3 regions of the Shewanella donghaensis genome follow, and region 1 is predicted to be linked to each of the others. Evidence: predicted binding sites of a transcription regulator. Region 1 holds the regulator's gene; each other region holds the start of a gene.
The links. The regulator LexA, encoded in region 1, represses DNA repair genes until DNA is damaged. The targets are predictions, from matches to a motif close to TACTGTATNNNNATACAGTA.

Region 1 (7,786 bases):
GACCGCAATCAACAAGAATGCAGTAATCAGCCATGTCCAAACGAATAATGGTAGCTTCATCCAGGTCATACCGGGTGCACGCATGTTCACAATCGTGACGACAACGTTAATTGCCCCCATGATCGAACTGATACCCATAATATGTATCGAGAATACAAACAATGCAGTGGAATCTGGGCTGTAAGTCGTCGATAGTGGCGCATAGAATGTCCAACCAAAGTTCGGTCCGCCACCTTCCATAAATAGCGTGCTAAGCAACATAGCGAACGCGAAAGGTAAGATCCAAAAACTCCAGTTATTCATACGTGGCAACGCCATATCTGGCGCACCAATCATCATTGGAATAAGCCAGTTAGCTAAACCGGTAAAGGCTGGCATTACTGCGCCAAATACCATTATTAAGCCATGAACCGTGGTCATTTGGTTGAAAAAGTTAGGTTCAACAAGCTGTAAACCCGGTTGAAACAGTTCAGCACGAATGACCATAGCCATTGCGCCGCCAGTTAAAAACATAATGAAACTAAACCATAGATATAGTGAACCTATATCTTTGTGGTTAGTGGTTAAAACCCAGCGCATGATGCCTTTTGGCGCCCCATGATGATGGTCATCATGGTGATCGTCGTGAGCGGCTGGTGAATCTTGTGTAATTGTGCTCATTTTAATCCCTTACTTTCCGTGACCAACAACATCAGAAGCCTGAACCGCATCACCGGAGTTGTTACCCCATGCATTGCGTTCATAAGTCACCACGGCAGCGAGCTGTTGTGGTGTAAGTAGTGAGTTAAATGCCTGCATGGCAGTACCAGGTTGACCATTGATGACAACATCAAGGTGACCAGATACGGGCCCGGTTATCACTGGACTACCCACTAATGATGGGAACGCACCAGGTAAACCGGTTCCGGCTGCTTGATGACAAGCAACACAGCTGGTCATGTAGACTTTCTCACCCATGGTCATCAGCTCATCCATAGTTAAGTCATCTAATACCACCGCTTTAACTTCTTCTACCGCTTGTGTTACGGCTTCAGTTGCAGATGCTTCGACTTGTTCAGTCTCAGGTAGGGTCGCGGGTAAAGTCACAGGCGTAGGCATGTCTTTACTGGGAATTTCTACTGGAGCAGCGGAACTTGAAGCACCACCGTTGCCATTCACATCAGCTGCTTGAACGGTATCACCTGAATCATTACCCCAAGCATTACGCTCATAAGTGACTACCGCAGCAATTTCTGTTGCCGTTAGCTGTTTAGCAAATGCTTGCATAGCAGTACCCGGTTTACCATTAACAACAATGTCCACATGACCAGAAACAGGTCCTTTGATCATTGGGCTACCGATAAGAGAAGGGAATACACCAGGAAGGCCTGCACCATTAGGTTGGTGGCAAGCGGCACAACGGCTCATATAAATTTGTTCGCCTTGCGCCATTAACTCTTCATGACTAAGTGTCTGTGAAAGCGAGGCCTCAGCAGCGGCTTTAGCATCAACAGTTAATTGCTTTTGGTCGATTAACCACTGGTCAAAGTCTGCTTCAGATACGGCTTCAACCACAATCGGCATAAAGCCATGGTCTTTACCGCATAACTCTGCACATTGGCCGCGATAGGTGCCGATTTTATCGATTTTAGTCCACGCTTCATTGATGAAACCAGGATTGGCATCTTTCTTAACGGCAAATGCAGGCACCCACCAAGAATGGATAACATCATCGGAAGTCATTAAGAAACGCACTTTTCTATCGATAGGCAAAACTAACGGCTTATCTACTTCTAATAAGTAAGTCTCCGTTTTAGCTTCGGTACCTGTGATTTGCGCCGCAGGGGTTGAAAGTAAGCTGAAAAACTCGACGTCTTCATTAAAATAGCTGTAATGCCATTTCCATTGTGAGCCGGTTATTTTGATGGTCAGTTCTGCATCGCTAGGATCTTCCATCGCAATCAAAGTTTTCGTTGCTGGAATGGCCATGCCGATAAGAATGACAAATGGCAATACAGTCCAAGCTATTTCAACTTTGGTACTATCGTGAAAGTCTGCTGCAACAGCACCTTTTGATTTTCTGTGATAGATCATCGAATAAATCATGATCCCAAAGACCACAACACCAATGGCACAACAGATATATAAAATTATCATGTGAAGGTCATAAACCTTACCACTGATATCTGTCACACCTTGAGTCATGTTTAGTGGCATTTCAGCCGCAGTGAGTGGGGCTGCAAGCAACGCCACCATTAATCCGTACAACATTCGCTTCACAAGACTACTCCTCTGCTAATTGCGAAATGCAATTACAAAGAAAAGCCACACAGTAATACTCTGCTCTATGCAAACTTTTCATTCCCGAAAAAGTTTGATCTTTTCAAAGTACACGGTGGCTTTGAGCTTGAAAACTCAATTATTTTATGGTTTTACGCTGCCACACTTGTACCTAATACTGAACTTATCAATTTTATTTGACGCTTTACATTCAAGGCTTTCTATACCGCATGGTACCAGCTCAATCTTTTATAGCGTTTGTCGCCGTCTATCATTTATTACTCGAAAGTCACAACAATTGTTACCTTCTTGTTAACTACACTACTTGGAGTTTAAATATTGATCAAGATCACTTTTACATCTAATTTGCTGAATAAAAGCGAAAAAAAAGCCCCTCACCAAAGTGAAGGGCTTTTTTATCAGTGCTTTCTTAGTGAAAAGAAGCCAGATTTAATGTATTTGTTGTTGCTGAAGTCGCTGATAATGTTTGCTCATCACGTAAGTGAGTATTTACATCTTCAATAATTAGCCCTTGAGCTAAAGCGCTTTTGGCAACCAACTGAATGCGGCGATTATCGCGAGAATCTAATGGTGTCGTCCAAGTAATTACTGCACTTGACGTACCACTTGTCAGTGCTTTTTCCATTGCCCACAGTGTTTCAACTTCATCTTTGGTATGAACCAACAAAACTCTGTCCATGCGAACATTAGCATTGGCAAGGATTTGTTTATAGCCGATATGTGGCGCATTAATCAGCACAATCCAACGACCTTGCTGACTTAAAACCGCGAGTTCACTACATAATTGCGTTAACTCTGTTAAGCCTTGGTTCTGGGTGCGCTTAGTTTCAATACCTTGTTTTACTGGTATTGAGTCAGAGACCATATCAACCCATAAACCTGGATGACGGGGTGCATTACCTATTAATGTGTTCATAACCAACCTCCATTACGAATAACGCCAACAGCAAGCCCTTCAATCGTTAGGTTTTGGCAGTTTAAATCTACTTTAATTGGCTCATATTCATCATTCTCTGCATGCAGATAGATAATATTGCCTTTCTTTTCAAATCTTTTAACGGTGACGTCGTCTTCTAAACGTGCAACAACAACTTGACCATTGGTCGCTGTTTGCATTTTATGCACAGCGAGTAAATCACCCTCTAAAATACCAATATCTTTCATACTGTCGCCACGAACACGTAGTAAAAAATTGGCATTGGGTTTAAACATTTCTGGGTCAACTTGGAAATACTGTTCAACATGTTCCTGAGCAAGGATGGGTTCACCTGCAGCCACTTGGCCGATAAGCGGTAAGCCTGCTTCAACTTCCTCTTCAACTTGCACCATACGAATACCGCGAGAGGTACCAGGAATAATTTCAATACAGCCTTTTTTGGCGAGCGCTTTTAAATGCTCTTCTGCAGCATTAGCACTTTTAAAGCCTAATCGAGTAGCAATTTCTGCACGAGTCGGTGGCATACCAGTTTCGGCGATATTACATTTAATAAGCTCTAATATTTCAGCTTGGCGTGGCGTTAAAGGTCTCATATTGATTCCTGTTTTTATATACAGTGACTGTCATTATATACAGTATTTTTAATCGTGCAAGTATTAACCATTAATTTTTACAATTAATGTAGGTTAGGGAATCTGAACAAGAATCTGGTATTCTATGCGCAATAAATTGATGTTGAAAATGCGAACACTCATGTTAAAACCTGATTCAATCATTGCAAAATCATTACGTTGGATACAAAAACTCATGGTGCACACTGTTGTTGTGCCAGAGGATCCATTTGCCGATCTGAACTTAGACCCAGATAAACCAGTGGTCTATGTAATGAAGACAGAATCACTCAGTGATATTGCTGCTTTAAATGAAGTGACGGCTAAATACGGCTTACCGAGCCCCTATGAGAGACTAGACGTAGATGGTTTAAATACACCGAGAATTGTGTGTGTTGAAGGTCGTAAACCTTTGTTTGGTAAACGTTTAAGTGGCGATAAGTTTGTGGATAATTTCACAAAGCTACTAACATTACATAAGAAAAATAATGAGCTAGATATTCAGTTGGTTCCGGTTAGCCTATATTGGGGACGTATTCCTGGTAAAGAAGACGATACCATCACTGCTGCTGTTTTTGAGCGTGAAAATCCAACTTGGCTGCGTAAATGGTTGATGATTTTGTTTTTAGGCCGTCACAGCTTTGTGCAGTTTTCAAATGCGATGTCATTACGCTATATGGCTGATGAACATGGTACTGACGTCAGTATTGCTCACAAGCTTATTCGTGTTGCACGGGTTCACTTTAGACGTCAACGTAAAGTGATGACGGGCCCGCAACTGCCGAATCGCCAAGCGATGTTCAACTCATTATTAAAATCTGAGGCGATCACTAAAGCGATTAAAGAAGAAGCGGTTAACAAAAAAATATCAGAAGAAAAAGCCCGCGAAAAAGCGATTGAATATTTAGATGAAGTTGCTGCAGATTACTCTGATAGCTTAGTCCGTATTGCAGAGCGTTTTCTCACTTGGCTGTGGAACAAGTTATACAGTGGTATTAGCATTAAAAGTGCTGAGCAAGTGCGTAAACTGCATCATGATGGTCACGAAATTGTTTATGTGCCGTGTCATCGTAGCCATATGGATTACTTACTGCTTTCATACATACTGTATTACCAAGGTATGGTGCCGCCGCATATTGCCGCAGGTATTAATTTGAATTTCTGGCCTGCAGGGCCTATGTTCCGCCGTGGTGGTGCATTCTTTATTCGCCGTAGTTTTAACGGCAACAAACTTTATACCGCGGTATTCCGTGAATACTTAGATCAGCTATTTGCTAAAGGCTATTCGGTTGAATACTTCACTGAAGGTGGTCGTTCGCGTACCGGTCGTTTATTAGCGCCTAAAACTGGCATGTTAGCGATGACGGTTAACTGTGTACTGCGCGGAATCGAACGCCCAGTCACTCTGGTGCCTGTTTATTTAGGCTATGACCATGTGATGGAAGTGTCGACTTATCACAAAGAGTTAAGCGGCAAGAAAAAGCAAAAAGAATCCGTTTGGCAGGTATTTGGAGCATTGCGTAAATTAGGTAACTTTGGTCAAGGTTATGTCAATTTTGGTGAGCCGATTAATGTGCAAAATTTCTTGAATGAACAATCGCCTAATTGGCGTGAAGAGATTGCCAAAGACCCAGATCAAAAGCCTTCATGGTTAACGCCTGCGGTTAATGTACTGGCGAATAAAGTCATGACTAACATCAATGGTGCAGCCGCTGCGAGTTCAGTGACATTAACCAGCATGGTGTTATTGGCATCAGAGCAAAATGCATTAGAGCGTACCGAGCTTGAGAGACAATTAGATTTATATCTTAAAATCTTAAAAGATGTGCCATACACTCAGTATGCGTCTGTTGCTGATGGTTCATCTCATGATTTAGTTGAACAGTGTTTATCATTGAATAAGTTCACTTCAACGACAGATGCAATGGGCGAAATCATTTCTATTGATGATAAATCAGTCATTGCCATGAGCTATTATCGCAATAACATTATTCATCTAATGGCAGTACCTTCTTTAGTAGCAAGCTGTTTGGTGCAATATGAAGAATTTAATCGCGAGAAAATACAGCAAATTGTTAAAGACTTTTACCCATTATTGAAAGCTGAACTGTTTATGGGCATTAAAGATTTAACGACGTATGTTGATCATGTTCTTGATTTATTTGTTGAGCAGCAATTGATTTCTGGTACTGATCACTTTGAAGTCAATCAAGGTAACATTACCCAGTTAATGCTATTGTCTGGGACGGTAAGTGAGACCTTACAACGTTACGCGATTATCTTTAATTTATTGGCTTACAAGCCAGAAATTGAGCGTTCAGATCTTGAAAGCGCTAGCCATTTATTGGCTCAGCGTTTAGGTGCTTTACACGGAATTACTGCGCCAGAGTTTTATGACAAAAAGCTCTATAATAATTTGAGTGTTAAATTAAAAGAATTAGGATACCTATCGGGTAATGACAATCAATTTGAAGTCATCCGAATACGTGATCATGCCAATGGTATGCTGCGTTTATCTGTTCGAAAAACCATTGTCGATAGCGTCACAGTGGAACATGGGTAATTACTAATTTTATGAGCGCAACACAATCACAACCGCAAAATAAATCCTTATTAGGCGGCGCTATGATCATCGCCGGTACTACCGTTGGTGCTGGTATGTTTTCTTTGCCTGTTGTTAGTGCAGGCATGTGGTTTGGCTATTCATTAGTCATGCTAGTCGGTATTTGGTTTTGTATGCTGGTTTCTGGGCTGATGCTGCTTGAAACTAATTTACATTTCAAACCTGGCGACAGTTTTGATACGTTAACCAAAGTGACTTTAGGCCAGTTCTGGCGGATCATTAACGGTCTGTCAATTGCCTTTGTTTTATACATTCTGACCTATGCCTACATTAGTGGCGGTGGCTCGATTGTGAACCACACCTTATCGGGTATGGGTATTCATTTACCGCAAAGTGCTGCAGGTTTAGTGTTTGCTGCAGTGCTTGCTGCAGTGGTTGTTATCAGTACTAAAGCGGTTGATCGCATTACCACCATTATGATTGGCGGCATGCTCATAACGTTTTTCCTTGCTGTGGGCAACTTGCTGATAGATGTGGACAGCGCTAAATTATTGATGCCAGATGGTGAAGCTAGTTTTTCACCTTATATATTGGCAGCTCTGCCATTTGGTCTTGCAAGCTTTGGCTACCACGGTAATGTACCAAGCCTCGTTAAGTATTATGGCAAACAGCCTAAAGTGATTATAAAAGCTATCTGTATCGGTACTTTTATCGCATTAGTCATTTACGCTTGTTGGTTAGTGGCGACCATGGGCAACATTCCTCGCAGTCAGTTTAGCGACATCATTGCCCAAGGCGGCAATATGGGCGTATTGGTTGGCGCTTTGTCAGAAGTGATGGCCAATAAATGGCTTAACACCATGTTGACCTTGTTTGCTAACTTAGCGGTAGCGTCATCATTTCTCGGTGTTACCTTAGGTTTGTTTGATTACCTTGCAGATTTATTTGGTTTTGACGAATCAAATAATGGCCGAATCAAAACTGCGGCTATTACTTTTATCCCACCGACAGTATTGGGATTATTATTCCCTAACGGCTTCTTGATGGCTATTGGCTTTGCTGCGCTAGCTGCCACTATTTGGGCGGCGATTGTTCCGGCTATGATGGCTTATAAGTCACGTAAAATGTTCCCTGATGAAAACAGCTTCAGAGTCCCTGGTGGCACGCCATTGATTGTTGTCATCATCGTATTCGGTATTGTCACTGCGACTTGTCATTTATTGGCAATGGCAGATTTACTGCCTGTTTATAGATAATTTTTTGGTAAACAATCTGTAAATAAAAAGCCCTTTTTAAGGGCTTTTTTGTTGGATTTTTTGCAAGTATTGAGTCGGGGTTTGTTGATGAAACAGCTGAAAGCTTTTACTAAAACTGCGATTACTTGAATAACCTAAT
Region 2 (7,786 bases), 2.0 Mb from region 1:
GAGTAATGTCGCACTCAGCGGCAAAGTAAATTTCATTGTTGCTCCTTAACGATTTAAATTTTTGTGTGGTCGCTCAACGAGTTGAATTCTTTCTTCAATATAGCTTATTGCTTGGCGACATTTTCCTAACCGCCGATGCAGTGAAAGGATTTCATTTTGTATTTTGATTTTGTCAGTACTCTGACAGTTTGCAAGCAATGTTTCCATTTCTGCAATTTTTTGTTCAAAAGTTGTAGCCCAATTCAAATGTTTGTTGAGTTCTTGGTAAATTTGATGGCTATTTTTCATAACGCTGCTAGCTATCCAAGCAAAACCGCTGTCTGCATGTTGTGACTGTTGTTTCTTGGCGAAACGAGCTCTACTGTTCACGCGCTTTTGTTTCTCTGTCTGCACGTTGAGATTAGTGGTAGCTATGGCTCTTCTTAACGCGGTAAAACGATCTTGTATGCGCTGACAACTTAATTCAATAATTCCGATATCCAATTTAAGCATCAGTTGTTTTTCTAATTGCTTAATATCTTTTTTTAATTGATCTATGCAAGGGCTCAACTGTGCGCCTTGTTGAATAAAAAGTTGGGAGTTAAACCGCTCTATATCTTGCAACATTTTTTTCTGTTGTGAGGGTAACTGCTGGTCATGATTTAAGGCATCTTGCTCTAATGAGTTCAATTGTTGTTTTAATTGATAAATAAGCTGGTTGGTATTTCTCATAGCCATGCTGTCCAAGCTAGATGCGCCGCAATTGAAAGTACCGTTATGATAAACAGGGGTTTAATAAACGGGATACCAAATCTAATTGCTGATTTAGCACCGATATACGAACCTGCCATCATACAAACTCCCATCCACAAACCTAATACCCAATCTACTTCGCCCAATAATGCAAAAATAACTAATGCTGTCACATTGCTGATAGAGGTCATTAGGCGCGCTAATCCACAGCTATTCAATAAAGGAAGTTTATATAGTCTAATCGTTGATACTGTCCAAAATGCGCCAATACCTGGGCCTGCAAATCCGTCATAAGCCCCCAGTGTGACACCTTGTATGGCTTGTTTGTTTTTAGATGGTAAATTGGTGGGCTGTTCAATCATTGATTCCCCCATCGCTTTTGGGCTAACAAGGGTATAAATAGCGATACTGATAATAATAAGCGGTAAGATTTTCTCTAACCAACTAGCATCAATAAAATAAACCAATAAGCTGCCTAAAATCGCACCTATAAAGGTAGCTAAAAATGCCACTCGCCAAATTTCTGGTCTAATGAGTTGTTGTTTATAGTAAGTATATCCGGCCGTAATAGAGCCAAAACAAGCAGCTAGCTTATTGGTACCCAAAGCTAAATGTGGTGGAACTCCCATTGTTAATAGTGCCGGTATAGAAAGTAAACCTCCACCGCCAACAACGGCATCAATAAAGCCTGCGACAATGCCAATAACTGCAAGGATTGCCCAATGACTAGGGTCTAACAAAAATTCCAATGAAATACCTATTCAATAACTTTTCGAAATGGTGGAAGGGCATCGAGTAATGATTTCCCATAACGCTTAGTAACAAGACGCCTATCTAGGATAGTGACTCGACCATAGTCGTCTTCTTTACGCAGTAATCTACCACAACTTTGAATCAATTTGCGTGAAGCATCCGGAATGGTCAATTGCATAAACGGATTACCCCCCTTACTTTTAATATATTCAGCATGAGCTTGCTCAACAGGTGAGGTTGGTACGGCAAAAGGAAGTTTAGTCACAATTAAGTTGGTTAGGTAATCTCCGGGTAAATCTAACCCTTCAGAAAAACTGCCTGTACCAAAGATGATGCTGGCTTTACCTGCATCACAACGTGCTTTATGTTGAGTTAAAATCTGTTGCCTTGGCATCGTGCCTTGAACAAATAACTGCTCTTTTGGCATTTTACCAATCACTTGATCGGTTACTTTCTCCATTTGCCAATAAGAAGCAAACAATACTAAGGTGGCCATTTCATCTTCTACCAACGCTAATATTTGCTCTGCAAGCTCATCAGTAAACGCTTCATCTGTAGGTTCATTTCTCATTTGAGGTAAAAACAATGTGGCATTATTTTGATAATCAAATGGTGATAATAACGCTAAAAAGCGACTTCCGTCATTGAGTGATAAGCCAACTTGATGTGCAAAGTGGTTAAAGTTATTAAGTGCTCGTAACGTTGCGCTGCAAAGCACTACGCCAGCAGCTTTTTGCCAAAGCATTGACTCCAGCATGAAACCGACTTCAATCGGGGAGGCGCAAAAAAGATAATCTTGCTGCTTACCGGTAATTAATTCAGCCCAGCGAGCCATAGGCGCGCCTTTCTTTGAGTCTTCCTTTGCTAGCATTTTCCAGAGTTTGTGTAAGTTTTCTAAACGTTGGTGAATAAAGCCTGCTTCTGACATTACTGTTTCAGATTGATGTTTAGGTAATTCACCATCTTTAATCGCTTCACTCAAGACTGACTGGATTTTATTAAACTGTTTTAAGGCTGAGTTTGATGCAGTAGCTAAGTTCTCGGCTTGTATGAGTAATGATTCTGGTAGTTTACCGTTTTCAAATCGTAACCGAGTCTCAGGGTTTGCAAACAGTTGCGGCTGAGTGTCACAAAAATGCGCTACTTGATTTAGTTGAGTGACTAAATCGTTGATGTGATCAAGCATTGCCTGAACAGGGGCAATAATGTGGGTGGTTTTTAATTGATTTTGTAATTTAGAACAGGTTTTGGCTGATTTTTCTAACCAATCACTGGCACCACGTAAGGTCGCTTGTGCACTTGAAAAATCCCGCGCCACGGAGGGAAGGTGATGTGCTTCATCTATGACATAAAACATATCTTCAGGATCCGGCAAGATAACACCACCACCAAGCTCCAAATCGGCAAACAATAAACTGTGATTTACAATTAATACATCCCAAGTTTCAACATCTTCACGGGCTTTGTGGAATGGACAATTATGATGACTGGAAAGTTGACGATGACAGCTGTGTTTGTCGCAACAAATTTGTTGCCATAAAAAATCCGGTACAGGGTGTTCTAGCGTATCAATTTCACCATTCCACTTCTTGTCGTGGTAATCCTTATGGATCTTTTTGAGTTGATCGATTTGGCTTTGATCAGGCTTTGTCTGCCACATTGCCATTTGAGACGTATCTTCAGGACCAATCATGGCTTCAAGTTTGGCTAAACAAACATAACGTTGACGACCTTTGACTAACCCAAATTTAAAATCAACCCCAGACTGTTGAAGAAAGAAGGGTAAATCTTTGTGGAGCAGTTGTTCTTGCAAAGCGACTGTTGCTGTAGCGATACAAACTTTTTTCTTACTCGCTAAAGCCAAAGGAATAGTACCAAGAATGTAAGATAATGATTTACCAATACCAGTGCCTGCTTCGCAAACCATAATTCTGCGTTGCTTGTCATAATCACCGGCAAGGGTTTTCGATATCTCCGCAACCATATAGTTTTGTTCGCGACGAGAGCGAAAATTTGGCATGGCTGTTGAGATATCTTTATAGATAGTGCGGATCTGACTTTTTACATTATCGGTTAACATGGTTGTCCTATTCGCATTCTTTGGTTACTTTTTTGGTATTCACTGTTATATGCTGTACATAATAACAGTGAATTGAATTGCACGAAATATTTAATCGAGCCATTAATATGACAGCAACAAAAAATAATATGACAACCATCAAAGGGCGAGTGCTGACAAGGCATTCAGCTTTCCGTGATGGAAGATTAGTGCTGCAATATTATTTGAAAACAGCAGTTGGGGCAGTTTTAATAGAGGTAGAAGCTGCAGAAGTTGTCTGTTTTTGTCGTCAAGCCGACATGGCAATAATAAATGGACACATAAAACAGGCTATAAGAATAGAGCCTGTTCAACTCAAAAATTTCAAACATGAGGACATCGCGTGTATTTACCTAAAGTCGCCAAGTATACAAAGGCAACTTATGCGTATTGCAAATGATTTCGGCATCGAGATTTATGAGGCTGACATAAGAGCTGAACAGCGTTTTTTGATTGAACGATTTATAGCCTTCGATGCTGAATTTATTGTTACTGAAACACAAAATAATAATATGTTACCTATTTTTAATGCGGTTAAAGCAAGAACAACGGTAAGTGACATCAAGTTATCAATGATTTCTTTAGACTTTGAATGCAGTCCAACAGGAGAATTATATTCAGTAGGCTTGTATGGCGAAGATTACCAGCTAGTCATCATGGTTGGTGACAAAGAGGAATCTGAAAACTATATCCAATGGGTATCGAATGAAGTTGAATTAATTCATCGGCTCATTGAGTGGTTTAGTGAATATGATCCTGATGTCATCATTGGCTGGGCTGTGGTGACGTTTGATTTAGCGTTACTTTATAAGCGCTGTTTGCAGCATCATATTCCTTTAAAAATTGGTAGAGGTGGAACCTTATTATCGTGGAAAGTAGAAGATAAGTATCGTCCTGAAACACTGTCGTTACCCGGTCGAGTCGTTTTAGATGGTATTGATTGGATTAAAGCGGCCTTTTATCAGTTTGAACGTTACTCCCTAGAACATGTATCACAACACTTATTAAGTGAAGGCAAGGCGATTGACCATGTAGAAAACCGTGGTCAGGAAATTTGTCATTTATTTGAACGTGATAAACCTGCCTTAGCATTTTATAACTTAACGGATTGTCGCTTAGTTTGGGACATTTTCGAAAAAACACAATTGTTAGCTTTTGCTATAGAACGTGCCAAACTAACCGGTTTAGAGTTCGGTCGCGTAGGGGCTTCTGTCGCAGCCTTTAATAACCTGTATCTGCCACATTTACATCGAAGTGGTTTTGTGGCTCCAGGGCATCCTGCAAGTGATGGTTTAGAGTCTCCTGGTGGTTACGTGATGGACTCTATTCCGGGCTTCTATAAAGATGTGTTAGTTTTGGATTTTAAAAGCCTATATCCTTCAATCATTCGCACCTTTCTTATCGATCCTAAAGGCTTAGTGGTGGCACAAAATGAACCTGCTGAGAAAACTGTACCAGGTTTTTTAAATGCCACCTTTAGCCGTGAATCGCCAATACTTCCTCAACTTATTGCTTCACTTTCGGAGCAACGCGAGCAAGCTAAAAAGCACAGTAATCAACCTCTTTCCCAAGCAATAAAAATAATAATGAACTCGCTCTATGGGGTTTTAGGGTCGCGTGGATGTGTATTTCACGATGCAAAGCTTGCAAGTTCAATCACTATGCGCGGCCATCAAATAATGAAGCAAACTAAAGCTTGGATTGAAGAGTTAGGCTACAAAGTTATTTATGGCGATACGGATTCTACATTCGTGTGGCTAGGTGAAAATCATCAAATTAAAGATATTGATGAACTAGGGAATCGCTTAGCTGCAAGTGTGACTGATAAATGGAACTCCTATTGTTTTGAAGAATTTAAAGTAGAAAGCTTTTTGGAGTTAGAATTTGAAAGTCATTTTCATCAATTTGTAATGCCAACTTTAAGAGGATCTGAAGCTGGCAGTAAAAAGCGCTATGTCGGTGCAACTGCTGATGAAGAAGGGCAACTTAAGCTGACTTTTAAGGGAATGGAACAAGTCAGAAGTGATTGGAGTCCATTAGCGAGAAGGATGCAATATCATTTGTATTTGCTACTGTTTACCAAAGGGGATGTAAAAGCTTATCTAGTAGAGCAATTAAATAAGCTTAAATGTGGTGATTTTGATGATGAGTTAGTGTTTAGAAAACGATTGAAAAGAAATATCGAAGACTACACCGCTAAATCTTCACCCCATGTAAAAGCTGCGACTCGATTGTGTCAAATCACCGGTAATTCAGATAGGGGTAAAAGAGGAACAACCATTTCATACCGAATGACATTAAATGGCGCACAACCATTAGAAGCGTTGAAAGAATCAATAGATTACGAGTATTACTTAGAGAAGCAAATAAAGCCTATTGCTGAGCCCGTAATGGGATTGATAGGAGAAAGTTTTGAAAGCTTAACCAGTAACCAAATGTTGTTAATTTAATGTAAAAATATAATTGTCTTTATGGTTAATCGTTACTATTTTTATACTGTTTCGTGGTTTGATGTGCTGTTTGATGTATTTATTTGGTTTATTCTAGCGGAAAACACTCCTATATCTTTGTTGCTAGTGATTTCAACATGCTAGCCTTTGATGAAAGGATAATATAAATAAAATGGATTGCTATCAGAATTATGATGAAAATGAAATGGGAAGGTTTAGCTCGATGAAAAAAACTTTAATAGCATCAACACTTGCAGCTGTAATGTTCGTACCAACAGCGTCAGCTATCGAAATCTACAAAGATGACAAAAACTCAGTAGAAATTGGCGGCTTCATTGATGCCCGTGTTTATCACGGTCAGGATACAACTGAAGTAGTAAATGGCGCATCTCGTATTAATTTCGGTTTTGATCGCCAAATGGGTGACGGCTGGAATACATTTGCCAAGCTAGAGTGGGGTGTTAACCCTTTCGGTGATAGTAAAATTCAATATAACAATGATCAATTGTCTTATGAAAACGGCGATTTCTTAGCAAACCGTTTAGGTTATGTTGGTGTTAATCATGACACATACGGCTCTTTAACAATCGGTAAGCAATGGGGTGCTTGGTACGATGTCGTTTACAATACCAACTATGGTTTTGTATGGGATGGTGATGCGTCTGGTACATACACATACAATAAAGGTGATGGTTCTGTAAATGGTACAGGGCGTGGCGACAAAACTGTCCAGTACCGTAATGCATTCGGTGACTTTAGTTTTGCAGTTCAAACACAGTTAAAGCAAGATTCGTTTGATATTATTGAAGATGAAGATTTCAATCCTATTTTACCTGGCAGTAATTTTGTGTCAGCATTTTCTCCACAAACAATAACAACAGTTGAGTACAACAACACATATGGTTTGGCTTTAACATATGATGTTACTGATTCACTGACATTGACTGCTGGTTTTAACGCAGGTGAATTTGATGCTACGACTTCTGATGGCAGAGGTTTTACAGAAACTGATTCAATCTATGGTTTCGGTGTGACGTTTGGCGGTTGGGATGCTGAAGGTTTATACGCTGCTGCAAACTATAGCAAACAAGAAAACCACGATACAGATAACATCGGTCGTTTGATCTCAGAAGCATACGGTGTTGAAACATTAGTTTCTTACCGCTTTGATAACAATATTCGTGCATTCCTTTCATACAACATCTTAGATGCGGGTGATGAATATAAAGCACAATATGAAGGTGACAGCTTTAAGCGTCAATTTACAGTAGCAGGCTTACATTACATTTGGGATGCCAACACTGTAATCTATTTAGAAGGCCGTATTGATAACAGTGATTTCACGGGTAGTGAAGAAGATGCTATGAAGTTATCAGATGATAACGGTATCGGTTTTGGTATTCGCTATACTTTGTAATAGTACATAGAAAAAATAGATAAAAAACACCCCGAGAGGGGTGTTTTTTTTTGCGTTTTATAAATAAGTTTAAAATAAAATGTTAATTTATTGTTTGTTTTTTTCTTGGTTTTCATCGTTATGTCGATTCCGCTGTTTGAAAAAGAATCAATCGGAAACAAAAAAGCAACAAAACTGTTTGTTTTATTTAGGTAAAAAATATCATTGTTATTCAAGGTGTTGCGATTCCTTGCTAGTGAATGAACCTGTTGATGTTCATTATTATGGACGAAATGACCACAAAACACACATTAACTCCCAAAATGTTAATGAAACATATGTTGTATAAATGTTTTA
Region 3 (7,786 bases), 1.0 Mb from region 1:
CGCTCAAGGTTGGTCAGATGGTTTTAGACAATGTGAAACTGAACAAGAAGCAACCCAACGTCAAGTGCGTATGAGTATAGAGCAGCAAAAGCTACAACAACAAAAAAAAGCTAATGATTTAGCTGAGCAACACGCTTTAGAAAAAGAAGTGATGAAAGGAGTCGATACCAGTTCGCTTAAAAGCTTAGAAAAATAACCTTCAGGTCTATGGCATAGAGACAGTGTCATTTAAACAGGACTGGCTTTACAGTCCTGTTTTACTTTTTTGATTGAATTAGTGTTAATAGCGAATAATAAGCGGTTTTCAGCTTAAACCATTATAAGTTCGACAGCCTTTTTAACTCATAAAGCATATCAAGGGCTTGCTTAGGGCTGTAATCATCAGGGTTTATCATGCTTAGCTTTTCAATTGCTGCACTTGTTTGAGGTTCAGGCATCGATAGATTCAACGCCTCCTGTATTGGCATTTGATTGCTATTCGCTATATCTCTGCTTTCGAGCATATGCAGTTTTTGTTTGGCAGCTTTTATAACATGAGCAGGAACTCCAGCTAAAGAAGCAACCTGTAAGCCATAGCTTTTACTTGCTGCGCCATCTTGCACTGCATGCATAAAGGCAATCGTATCACCATGTTCAATCGCATCTAAATGAACGTTGGCCGCTGCAGGGATTTGCTCAGGTAATTGAGTTAGTTCAAAGTAATGAGTGGCAAATAAGGTGAGTGCAGCGACTTTTTCAGCTAAGTACTCAGCAGCTGACCAGGCTAAAGATAAGCCATCATAGGTTGATGTTCCACGACCAATTTCATCCATAAGCACTAAGCTTTTTGCCGTTGCATTATGCAGAATATTGGCGGTTTCTGTCATTTCTACCATAAATGTAGAACGACCAGAAGCTAAGTCATCTGAGGCGCCTATACGCGTGAATATTCTATCAATTGGACCAATAACGGCTTTTTTAGCTGGAACAAAACTGCCGATATGTGCCATAAGAGTAATTAGTGCAACTTGTCGCATGTATGTTGATTTACCGCCCATATTCGGGCCTGTGACAACTAACATTCTTCTTGTTGGTGCCAACTGCACTGGGTTAGCAATAAAAGGAGTTTGGCTCACAAGCTCAACGACAGGATGACGACCCGCTTCAATATGTATGCCGATATCGTCGGTTATTTGTGGACAGTTGTAGCCAAGCGTTTCGGCTCGCTCTGCAAAATTACTTAATACATCTAATTCTGAGGCTGACTGAGCAAATAGCTGTAATTCATGTAGTTTTGGTAGTAATAAATCAAAAAGTTCTTCCCATAGTTTTTTCTCTATGGCCAGCGCTTTGCCCTGGCTGGAAAGTACTTTATCTTCGTATTCTTTTAATTCTGGCGTGATATAACGTTCGGTGTTTTTCAATGTTTGACGGCGTTGGTAACTGAGTGGTACTTGCGCTGACTGCAAGCGACTGACTTCAATGTAATAGCCGTGTACGCGGTTATAGCCCACTTTAAGGGTGTTAATACCGGTTTGCTCTTTTTCTCGCGCTTCCATCTGTACTAAGTAATCATTAGCCCCTTCACTTAAACCGCGCCATTCATCTAACTGGGCATTATATCCAGTTTTGATTACGCCGCCGTCACGGATAAGCATGGGTGGGTTATCAACAATCGCTGCGGCTAATAATTGTTGCTCGTGTGGAAACTCACCTAATTTACGCCCAAGGCTCTGAAGTTCTTCTTGTTGGCAGTGGCTAAGGGTTTGCTGGATTTCAGGAAGTAACTCTAAAGCCTGACGTAAACGGGCAAAATCTCGTGGTCTTGCACTTCGAATAGCAAGCCTTGCCATGATGCGTTCAATATCGCCAAGTGCTTTAAGTTGTTGGTGTAAATCTGCGTATAAACCACTTTCAATCAGTTCAGAGACGGCCTGATGGCGTTGGCTGATCTGTTGTTGGTTTCTTAAGGGCTGGTGGATCCAGCGCTGGAGCATACGGCTGCCCATTGGTGTTGCTGTCTTATCTAAAACCCAAGCAAGCGTATTATCACGATTACCGGATAAGTTTAATGTCAGCTCAAGATTACGTCTTGTTGCGGCATCTAAGATGATGGTGTCAGCTTGATTAAATAAGGTAATGCTATTGATATGTGGCAAAGCGGTTTTCTGAGTGTCTTTCACATATTGCATTAAACAACCAGCGGCTTGCAGTGATAAGCGTGCATCACTAATACCAAAACCGTGAAGATCTTTGGTGCCAAATTGCTCAAGCAATAATTGCATACTAGTGTCGTAATCAAATTCCCATTCAGGACGACGTCTAATACCTTTAATTTTTTCAATTAAATGAAGGTCGACTAAATCTTCGCTGTAAAGTAACTCAGCAGGGGTAGTACGTTGTAGTTCTGCTTCTAATGTTTCGGCATTCTCTAGTTCAACCACAACGAAGCGTCCTGACGACACATCTAAGGTTGAATAACCAAAACCATTTTTCCCTTGGTAAACTGCAGCAAGTAAATTGTCTTGGCGCTCTTGTAGCAAAGCTTCATCAGTTAAGGTGCCCGGTGTAACGATACGAACCACTTTACGTTCTACTGGACCTTTACTGGTTGCTGGGTCGCCTATTTGTTCGCAAATGGCTGCAGACTCACCAATTTGAACTAATTTAGCTAAATAACCTTCAACTGAATGATATGGGATCCCTGCCATTGGAATCGCATTACCGCCACTCTTCCCTCTTGCTGTAAGCGAAATACCTAAGAATTCAGAAGCAAGTTTGGCATCTTCATAAAATAATTCATAAAAGTCCCCCATTCGATAAAACAATAACATGTCTGGATTTTGCGCTTTTAGCGTCAAATATTGACGCATCATCGGGGTGTGCTTTTCTAAATTTGGGTTTTCAATTGAAGTCATTAATTTATTGCTCTAAATATGTCTTGGAAATCGGGAAAAGAGACCAATCGTCATCGGCGCTTATCTTAGCAATATTTGATTTGAATCCCAATAGAGTTACTGATTTAGACTAGGTTAGTGATGTTTTTATTTTAAGTGCTTGTCGAAGCTGGTTGCTTATTTACCCGTCATTAGAGTTTCTGAAACCACTGTATATACGGGGTTGTATATACAGTGGTTTAGCTATTATAAAAATATTTATATTATTAATCTATTGATTTGCCTGGTTTAATTAATGTAATTGTTATGGATTGATATTTTTTTTGTACGTAACTATTGATACTGTATGATTATACAGTATACTGAGCTCATATTAAGAAACAGACAAATTTATTCGTTACCAATCTCGCCAATGAGATAAGTTCGCTTAGAGGGCTACACAATGAAGAAAGCAGATCCAAATAAAGAGAAAGCACTGAATGCTGTGTTAGGTCAAATTGAGAAGCAATTTGGTAAAGGTTCCATCATGAAATTGGGCGCTGACCGCACAATGGATGTTGAAACTATTTCTACTGGCTCACTTTCTTTAGATGTTGCTTTAGGCGCTGGTGGTTTACCAATGGGTCGTATCGTAGAAATCTACGGTCCAGAATCATCTGGTAAAACAACACTAACATTAGAAGTTATTGCTGCCGCTCAGCGTGAAGGTAAAACCTGTGCATTTATCGATGCAGAGCATGCTCTTGACCCTATTTATGCGAAAAATCTGGGTGTGGATATTGATAACTTGCTTTGTTCACAGCCTGATACTGGCGAACAAGCACTTGAGATTTGTGATGCGCTAACGCGTTCTGGTGCTGTTGATATCATCGTTGTCGATTCAGTTGCAGCATTAACGCCAAAAGCTGAGATTGAAGGTGAAATTGGTGATTCTCATATGGGGCTTGCTGCTCGTATGATGAGCCAAGCCATGCGTAAACTTGCTGGTAACCTTAAGCAATCAAATACAATGTTAATCTTCATTAACCAAATTCGTATGAAAATTGGTGTAATGTTTGGTAACCCTGAAACCACAACTGGCGGTAACGCACTTAAGTTTTATGCTTCTGTTCGTTTAGATATTCGTCGTACGGGTGCCATTAAAGATGGTGACCAGGTTGTCGGTAACGAAACACGCGTTAAAGTTGTGAAAAATAAGATTGCAGCACCATTTAGACAAGCTGAATTCCAAATCCTATACGGCAAAGGTATTAACCGTACTGGAGAGCTTGTTGATTTAGGTGTTGCGAATAAACTTGTTGAAAAAGCGGGTGCTTGGTATAGCTATAAAGGTGGCAAGATTGGTCAAGGCCGTGCTAATGCCGGTAAATACCTAATCGAAAATCCTGAAGCAGCAAAAGAAATTGAAGCAGCGTTACGAGAGCTTTTATTGAGTAAAACTAAAGACACTGATTCAGCTAAACCAGATGAAAACATTGATTTAGAAACTGGTGAAGTGTTTTAAAAAAATAGCCTTTAAGCTATTTAGGTAAATTTATCGCGGTGAGCATTATGCTCGCCGCTTTTGTTTTAAGATTATTTCTTATTTCTTATTTCTTATTTCTTATTTCTTATTTCTTATTTCTTATTTCTTATTTCTTATTTCAAACTTCAATGCACTAAAACTCAGTTATCAAAACGATTTGATCGTTAAGTGAAATACATCACAAATTCTTATTTATACTGATTATTGCAGCACTCTACATTTCTTTCTTAGTCGCCTTATGCTTTCGTTAATAGCAAAATTAATGTCGTATTAGGTATTCAATCAAATATTCGATGAGTTAAATCGATAAATTCCCGCATAAAATGGCCAATCTAATGCGCTTGAGTGTCGCACCTACTGTTTGTTTAAGTATATAATGTTAGCAATTAAGCGCTGATAAACAGCTTCCTGATAAATAGTATTTATCCATTTTAGGGCGATTTCATGTTTCAAACTACCTCAGAACTAAGAAGTGCTTTCCTCGAGTATTTTCGTAATAACGAACATCAAGTTGTCGATAGCAGCTCGTTAGTCCCTCATAATGACCCAACGTTACTATTCACCAACGCCGGTATGAATCAGTTTAAAGACTGTTTTTTAGGTCAAGAGAAGCGTAGTTATACCCGTGCCACGTCATCACAACGTTGTGTGCGTGCTGGTGGGAAACATAATGACCTTGATAACGTGGGTTATACCGCTCGTCACCACACTTTCTTTGAAATGATGGGTAACTTCAGTTTTGGTGATTACTTTAAAGAAGAAGCAATTCACTATTCTTGGAATTTTCTGACTGAAACATTGAAACTCCCTAAAGAACGTCTTTGTGTCACCATTTATGAATCTGATGACGAAGCATTTGAGCTTTGGAATAAGAAAATTGGTGTAGCCGCTGAGAACATTATCCGTATTGGCGATAATAAAGGTGCACCTTACGCATCCGATAACTTCTGGCAAATGGGTGATACAGGTCCCTGTGGTCCTTGTTCTGAAATATTCTATGATCATGGCGAACACATCTGGGGCGGTCGTCCTGGTACACCTGAAGAAGATGGCGATCGCTTTATTGAGATTTGGAACATCGTATTCATGCAGTATAACCGTCAAGCAGATGGTGAGATGCTGCCTTTACCGAAGCCTTCAGTTGATACTGGTATGGGGATTGAGCGTATTGCAGCAATTATGCAAGGCGTTCACTCAAACTATGAAATTGATATCTTCAAAAAACTTATTGCTAAGACAGCAGAGATCATCAAGGTTGAAGATTTAGAGAATAAATCACTACGCGTTATTGCTGACCATATTCGTTCATGTTCATTCTTGATTGCTGATGGTGTAATGCCTTCAAATGAAGGTCGTGGTTATGTACTGCGCCGCATTATCCGCCGTGCTGTTCGTCATGGTAACAAGCTTGGTGCTACTGATACTTTCTTTTACAAATTAGTGCCAACCCTGATTGAAGTAATGGGTGATGCAGGTAAAGGACTTGTCGATGCTAAAGCTATCGTTGAGAAGTCTTTAAAAGCTGAAGAAGAACAGTTTGCAAGAACACTAGAGCGTGGCCTTGGTATTTTAGACAACGCACTAAACTCGCTTGAGTCTAATATTTTAGATGGTGAAACCGCATTTAAACTTTACGATACTTATGGTTTTCCTGTCGATCTGACTGCTGATGTATGCCGTGAGCGCGATATCACAGTCGATGAAGCAGGTTTTGAAACGGCAATGGCTGAGCAACGTAGCCGAGCGCAAGCTGCAGGTAATTTTGGTACTGACTATAATGCAGGCCTTAAAATTGAAGGTGAAACAGAGTTTTGCGGCTATACCGAGCTAAATGGTCAAGGTAAAGTTACTGCTATATATGTAGAAGGCCAGGCTGTTGATACATTAACAGCAAACCAAGAGGCGGTTATTGTTTTAGACAATACGCCTTTTTATGCTGAATCTGGTGGTCAAGTGGGTGATAAAGGCCATTTGACCATTAACGATGCTAATTTTGAAGTGACAGATACTCAGTTATTTACCCAAGCATTTGGCCATGAAGGTAAGTTAGTGACTGGCGAACTAAAAGTCGGTGACACTGTTACTGGACAAGTGAATGCTAATCTACGTGACCGTACTCAACTTAACCACTCGGTGACGCATCTATTACATGCCGCACTGCGTACTGTGTTAGGTACCCATGTTAATCAGAAAGGCTCATTAGTAAATCCTGAGCGTTTACGATTTGATTTTGCACACTTCGAAGCCGTAACTGCTGCAGAGCTTAAGCAAGTTGAAGACTTAGTTAATGAACAAATTCGTTGTAACCATGAGCTAAAAACTGCCGTGATGGATATTGACCAAGCTAAAGAGCAGGGCGCTATGGCTTTGTTTGGTGAGAAGTATGACAGCGAAGTACGTGTTGTGACCATGGGTGAATTTTCGATTGAGCTTTGTGGTGGTACGCATGTTGGCCGCACTGGTGACATAGGATTATTCAAAATCACTTCTGAAGGTGGTATCGCTGCCGGTATTCGTCGTATTGAGGCCGTAACGGGTGCAGCGGCAATGGAATACGTTGCTAACCAGCAATCAAAGCTTGATCAAGCTGCTGCTTTACTTAAGTCTGACTCAGCTTCTATTATTACTAAACTTAAAGCTCAGCTTGATAAAGTTAAGTCGCTTGAGAAAGAGATGTCACAGCTAAAAGATAAATTAGCTGCAGCTGCCAGTGCCGATATCGCTGGTGAAGCGATAGAGATGAATGGCATTAAAGTGTTAGTTAAAAAACTTGAAGGTGTTGACCCTAAATCCCTAAGAGGCTTGCAAGATGAGCTTAAGCAGAAGTTACCTTCATCTATTATCGTTTTAGGTATTGCTGGTGACGCCAAAGTTAACTTGATAGCTGGCGTGAGCAAAGACCTTATCGGAAAAGTCAAAGCAGGCGAGTTAGTTGCTATGGTGGCTCAACAAGTCGGCGGTAAAGGTGGCGGGCGTCCTGATATGGCGCAAGCTGGTGGTACTCAGCCTGAGAACCTTGATGCGGCATTAGCATTGGTTCAACCGTGGTTAAGTGAACGTTTAAGCTAAAATGTCAGTTGATTAGTGATCATTTAAGCCGCAAAGTAAATTTTGTGACCTTTACGGCTTGAGTGATCGTATTAGCTTTGGCATAGTAGTTTTGTTAGTGGTTGTTAAAGCATTATTGGACATGATTTTTTTGGATAAATTATGGTTCAAAGCACTATAATTTTATTTTGAATGGTTTTTTATGCTTATTTGAGTGTATAACCGACAAATAATCAAATTAACTGTTTTAGCTTTGTCTAAATAATGCTCTTTATATGTTACTAATTTGAAACAATCAGACCACAAAAATACGATTTTTCTTTTTTATTGGGTAAAA

Region 2: a site for LexA is predicted at 3,616-3,635, ahead of dinG (ATP-dependent DNA helicase DinG). Genes of this name have one in related genera too.
Region 3: a site for LexA is predicted at 3,217-3,236, ahead of recA (recombinase RecA). Genes of this name have one in related genera too.

Annotation. Positions count from the first base shown of each region.
Region 1 is NZ_CP041783.1:2,935,817-2,943,602, reverse strand. It holds gene ctaD (cytochrome c oxidase subunit I) at 1-660, opposite strand, end outside; gene coxB (cytochrome c oxidase subunit II) at 670-2,259, opposite strand; gene FPK91_RS12460 (cell division inhibitor SulA) at 2,690-3,196, opposite strand; gene lexA (transcriptional repressor LexA) at 3,193-3,810, opposite strand; gene plsB (glycerol-3-phosphate 1-O-acyltransferase PlsB) at 3,971-6,391, shown strand; gene mtr (tryptophan permease) at 6,403-7,647, shown strand; gene FPK91_RS12440 (AraC family transcriptional regulator) at 7,684-7,786, opposite strand, start outside.
Region 2 is NZ_CP041783.1:7,092-14,877, forward strand. It holds gene FPK91_RS00030 (DUF2057 domain-containing protein) at 1-36, opposite strand, end outside; gene FPK91_RS00035 (primosomal replication protein) at 46-717, opposite strand; gene FPK91_RS00040 (sulfite exporter TauE/SafE family protein) at 708-1,481, opposite strand; gene dinG (ATP-dependent DNA helicase DinG) at 1,490-3,565, opposite strand; gene FPK91_RS00050 (DNA polymerase II) at 3,673-6,033, shown strand; gene FPK91_RS00055 (porin) at 6,257-7,450, shown strand.
Region 3 is NZ_CP041783.1:1,895,286-1,903,071, reverse strand. It holds gene FPK91_RS08165 (hypothetical protein) at 1-196, shown strand, start outside; gene mutS (DNA mismatch repair protein MutS) at 318-2,897, opposite strand; gene recA (recombinase RecA) at 3,319-4,380, shown strand; gene alaS (alanine--tRNA ligase) at 4,846-7,470, shown strand.